Regions from separate parts of the Lactobacillus sp. ESL1191 genome, predicted to be linked through region 1. Evidence: a T-box and tRNA genes for the amino acid it is inferred to sense, from the RefSeq annotation. Region 1 holds a T-box; the other holds one or more tRNA genes.
What was found. A T-box is a leader RNA that pairs with one kind of tRNA and senses whether it is charged. The one in region 1 lies ahead of pheS (phenylalanine--tRNA ligase subunit alpha), so its partner is inferred to be a tRNA-Phe.
Positions count from the first base shown of each region.

Region 1 (2,451 bases):
CGAGCACCAGGCAAAGCAACTACCACATCTTCACCCGCCGCCACATTTGGAGCACCACAGACAATTTGGTAAAGGTCCCTTTCCCCAACATCAACTTGCGTAACGTTCAGGTGGGTGCCTTCGACTGGTTGGCAGTCAGTGATATGGCCGACAACTAGTTTTTTTAAGCCGGCTTCAGGGTGCTTCACTTCGGCAATTTCGACACCGGTCCGCGTGATTTCTTCGCCCAAGTCTTGGGGATCCTGCTCTAACTTTAAAAAATCTTGCAGCCACTGGTATGATACTAGCATTATCTTTCCTCCTGACAGAATTGTTCTAAGAAGCGAACATCATTGGTATAGAAATCGCGAATGTCATCAATGCCGTACTTAAGGATGGCAAACCGATCTAAGCCGACACCAAAGGCAAAACCGCCATAAACACTCGAATCAACTCCAGCATTTTCCAAAACATTTGGATGAACCATACCGGCACCTAGAACTTCAATCCAACCGGTATGCTTACAAATAGCACAACCCTTACCATCGCAGTTGAAGCACGAAACATCCATTTCAACTGACGGTTCAGTAAAAGGAAAATAACTGGGCCGCAACCGTGTTTGGCGATCCTGACCAAAGACATGCTTGGTCATCATTTCCAGCGTACCTTTCAAATCACCCATCGTAATATTTTCGTCGATCAGTAGACCTTCCATTTGCATGAACTGGTGAGAGTGCGTCGCATCATCATCATCGCGGCGGTATACTTTACCTGGTCCAACCATCTTCAAGGGCCCCTTAGAAAAATCAAACTTTTCTAAAACCCGGGCCTGATCCCCTGAAGTCTGTGATCGCAGTAATCTTTCTGGATTAATATAAAAAGTTTCCTGCATATCACGGGCAGGGTGATCCTTAGGCAGGTTCATCATTTCAAACACATAATGGTCTGTTTCGATTTCTGGTCCTTGGACTACTTCGTAACCCATTCCAATAAAATACTTTTCCAAATCGTCCAAAATAATGTTGATTGGGTGTTTGCTGCCAAGGTGGGCTACCCGGCCCGGCAAAGTTACATCAATCTTTTCCTGCTCAAGCTGTTTTTCAATCAGGGCCTTAACTAGCTCGCTCTTAGCATGATCAAGCCGTGTATTGAACAAATCACGCAGCTTGTTTACCTGCTGACCGATTTCACGGCGACGACCAGGCTCAATATCTTTCATCGAATGCAAAATTTTAGTTAATTCGCCTTTACGTCCCACTAGCTTGACGCGCACGTCATTCAGCATTTCTTCACTTTTAGCCTGGTCAATTTCGCCCAGCCCTTGATCACGCAACTCTTTCAGTCGCTCAAATAAATCCATTGTTTTGCCCTTTCACATAAAAAAACTCCGTCCTCAAAGGGACGAAGTTTCGCGGTACCACCCTAGTTTGAACTCACTAGGAGTCCACACTTAAGTTTTCGTTAACGGTGAATACCGGAATTAATTAAATCCTACTAATAAGGTGAAATTCACAGCTTCAGTTAAACTCTTCTCTCAGCCCGCGAAAAAGTCTCTCTGTGTAACCAAGTACTGCTACTAGTCCTACGTTGTCGTAATTACTTAATAGAATAATGCTTTTTTATTCAACATGCAAGCAGATATTTTCAAACCCACTTGTCCGCCCAATCATGAATTTGGTCAAAGACCGGCTTGAGCTCTGCACCCTTTTTGGTTAAGCCATATGAAATAATCTTAGTCTCACGATCAACCGACCGTTTGACAATATCTGCTTTTTCGAGTTCTTTAAGTCGTTCGACTAGCACCCGGTCGGAGCAATCAAAAACGCGACTGGTCAACTCTTTAAAACGCATATAGTCACCGGCACAGAGCGAACTGATAATCAGGCCATTCCATTTTTTGCCAATAATTTTAAACGCATTGATAAAATGGTTGCATGATTCATAGTCAACAGCGCTACAATCGCCAATTTCCTGTTTTTTTACATCCTGAGCCATAACATCTTCCTCCCACAGTATGTCATACCTTGACCTATATTATAGGAAAATCACTTACTAAAAACAAGTGCAAAAGCTCAGGCAAAATGATAAATCATAATACCCGCAGCTACTGCCGCATTTAATGATTCTGCCTGTCCTTTAATGGGAATATATAATTTTTCATCACAGTTACGGGCAATTGCTGGTGTTACACCGCGGGCTTCATTCCCAATTACTAAGCCAAACTGCGGGACCGGCCTAAAATCTGGTAATTCCTGGGCTGCTGTGTCTAACATACTAGCATAAACAGGGATACCATTGCCTTTAAGGGCCGCGATTGTCTTACCCAAATCTTGAACAAGCAACTCGATGTGAAACTGACTACCTTGCATTGCGCGCTGGGTTTTAGGATTATAAAGATCAACACTTAGCGGTGACAAAACGACCCCATCAAAACCTGCTGCATCTACTGTCCGAATGATGGTACCGACATTA
Region 1 covers NZ_CP196365.1:1,004,812-1,007,262, forward strand. Annotated here, with positions in the region: gene pheT (phenylalanine--tRNA ligase subunit beta) at 1-290, opposite strand, end outside; gene pheS (phenylalanine--tRNA ligase subunit alpha) at 290-1,339, opposite strand; T-box leader at 1,374-1,579, opposite strand; gene ACSYSN_RS05190 (winged helix-turn-helix transcriptional regulator) at 1,624-1,974, opposite strand; gene ACSYSN_RS05195 (TrmH family RNA methyltransferase) at 2,052-2,451, opposite strand, start outside.

Region 2 (2,451 bases), 700 kb from region 1:
TTAACGTCCACACCAGTCGGGATCACCTTCATTGGGATAGATATCTTGTATCGCTTCAAAAGCTTTTTTACGCGCATGCTAGGTGCAATCACGCCATCCATATTTTTAAGAAAGACACTGGTAAACTGTTTAACATGGTATGGCCGCAGGAGGTGACCATTCAGCACATAATGCAAGTAATCTTCATACATTGTATGGTAGGTATGAATTGCGGGAATCTTTAACTGGTGCGCCACATATTTGCCAATCATTCCGAGTGCAAATTCAGTCTGCGTGTGGACCACATCAAGATTCACTTCCCGCGCTACTTTAGTTGCCTCAAAGAAACCCCTATAAGCAATGCGCCGGTCAGTAAACGAAATAAACGGCATACTACTGAAGCGAAAAACATTGGCCTCGACGGTGCCCTTGGCAACGTGCGGATCAGTTGTTGTAAAAATAAATACGTTATGTCCCTGCTCCTCAAGTGCCTCTTTAAGTGTCTTAACCGAAGACGCTACGCCACTGATTTGCGGGAAATATGTATCGGTAAAAATACCAATATTCATTAAGCCACCTCCATCTAAAGGTATTATAAAGATTCCGCTTTACTTGTGCAATTTTTAAAAAGAAAAAGCTTAAATTTGCTAAACAAAAACAGCTCCCGTTGGAGAGCTGTTAGACAATAGCGGTGATCGGGGTCGAACCGATACGTCCTAAACGGACACCAGATTTTGAGTCTGGCGCGTCTGCCAATTCCGCCACACCGCCATATTTTTTTAAATCAATAGTTCAATGAGTGAACCATTAAAGGCGGAGATCGGATTTGAACCGACGATTAAGGTTTTGCAGACCTCTGCCTTACCACTTGGCTACACCGCCATCGAATATTCTATTAATAGATTGGGATAGCTGGATTCGAACCAGCGCATAATAGAGTCAAAGTCTAGTGCCTTACCACTTGGCTATATCCCAATGCTAGGGCGGAATATGGGATTCGAACCCATGTATGCCGGATCCACAAACCGGTGTGTTAACCCCTTCACCAATTCCGCCATGAGGTAAACAGGGATAGTAGGAATTGAACCCACACTAGCGGTTTTGGAGACCGATGTACTACCTTTATACTATATCCCTATTATGGAGGAGGGTGGATTCGAACCGCCGAACTCAGAGAGAGCGGTTTTACAGACCGCCGCGTTTAGCCACTTCGCTACTCCTCCAGGCTGATGGCGCGGGACGGAATCGAACCGCCGACACAAGGAGCTTCAATCCTTTGCTCTACCGACTGAGCTACCGAGCCATCCTACGGTCCATATCGGATTTGAACCGATGATCTCCTCCGTGACAGGGAGGCGAGATAAACCACTGCTCCAATGGACCATATTGCGGGAGGTGGATTTGAACCACCGGCCTTCGGGTTATGAGCCCGACGAGCTACCAGACTGCTCCATCCCGCGATATTATTAAAGGAGGATGTGGGATTTGAACCCACGCACGGCAAAACCGTCTAACGGTTTTCAAAACCGTCCCCTTAAGCCACTTGGGTAATCCTCCAAAATGTAAATATACCAAAACTGGTAATGACCCGTACGGGATTTGAACCCATGTTACCGCCGTGAAAGGGCGATGTCTTAACCACTTGACCAACGGGTCGACATTATCGGTTTGACGTCATTCATACGCTTAATTATCTTACCGAATTTGTGATTGAAAGTCAATAACTTTTCATCAGCCAGTTACGCTTAACTAGCTGAATCACAACGCTACTTATGATACAGGATTATCAAGCAGCTTGCAAGACTTTTACGTAAAAAATCACTTTTCTATCTTTAAAAAAACAAAACTTACAAATAATGGCTTAAAAATCACGCTAACTACACTTCCGCTACAATAGTTGGCAACCCAACTCTAGCCTACAGCCAAACTGTGGTCTGAAAGTCTATCGGGCTATCTTCAACGTTTTTGAGCAAGTCAGACCAAGCCTTGATCACAATATCTTGATCCTGGCTACTGTTCAACTGCTCCTTATTAATTAAACCTAGTTTTTCACTTGCCTTAATGATATGAGTATCAGCTGCGATTTCAATTTTACTCACGTTTTTAAGCTTAACCTTCACATATTGATCCAATAAAAATAACCAGTAGTTACATAATTTCTTTCCAGAAAGATAAGGAAAATAACCCTTGGCTTCAACCTGCATATAATGACGAATTTTTACCACATCATTATCAAAGCTTTCAATAAAGGTCAACACGCTTCCGCCAAATTCTTGCTCTAATGTCTGACACAGTCTCACCCAAATATCTATCTGCTTGTTTTTTTGAACCGCGAGGCGTTACATTACCAGCGCCTCTTGAACCTCCTGATAGCTAGCCTGACAGACACTTTCTGGCGAAAAAACAAAATTCGTTTGATCGTCAACCTAGGTCTTTTTGCGTTTTCCCAAAGGCTATAGTAATTTCTCCGAT
Region 2 covers NZ_CP196365.1:305,083-307,533, reverse strand. Annotated here, with positions in the region: gene ACSYSN_RS01775 (glycosyltransferase family 4 protein) at 1-548, opposite strand, end outside; tRNA gene ACSYSN_RS01770 (tRNA-Leu) at 666-750, opposite strand; tRNA gene ACSYSN_RS01765 (tRNA-Cys) at 791-861, opposite strand; tRNA gene ACSYSN_RS01760 (tRNA-Gln) at 883-954, opposite strand; tRNA gene ACSYSN_RS01755 (tRNA-His) at 962-1,034, opposite strand; tRNA gene ACSYSN_RS01750 (tRNA-Trp) at 1,046-1,116, opposite strand; tRNA gene ACSYSN_RS01745 (tRNA-Tyr) at 1,121-1,202, opposite strand; tRNA gene ACSYSN_RS01740 (tRNA-Phe) at 1,210-1,282, opposite strand; tRNA gene ACSYSN_RS01735 (tRNA-Asp) at 1,289-1,362, opposite strand; tRNA gene ACSYSN_RS01730 (tRNA-Met) at 1,366-1,439, opposite strand; tRNA gene ACSYSN_RS01725 (tRNA-Ser) at 1,450-1,536, opposite strand; tRNA gene ACSYSN_RS01720 (tRNA-Glu) at 1,564-1,635, opposite strand; gene ACSYSN_RS01715 (hypothetical protein) at 1,896-2,234, opposite strand.
Region 2: it has a tRNA-Phe gene. The T-box ahead of pheS (phenylalanine--tRNA ligase subunit alpha) is inferred to sense a tRNA for this amino acid. The anticodon was not compared.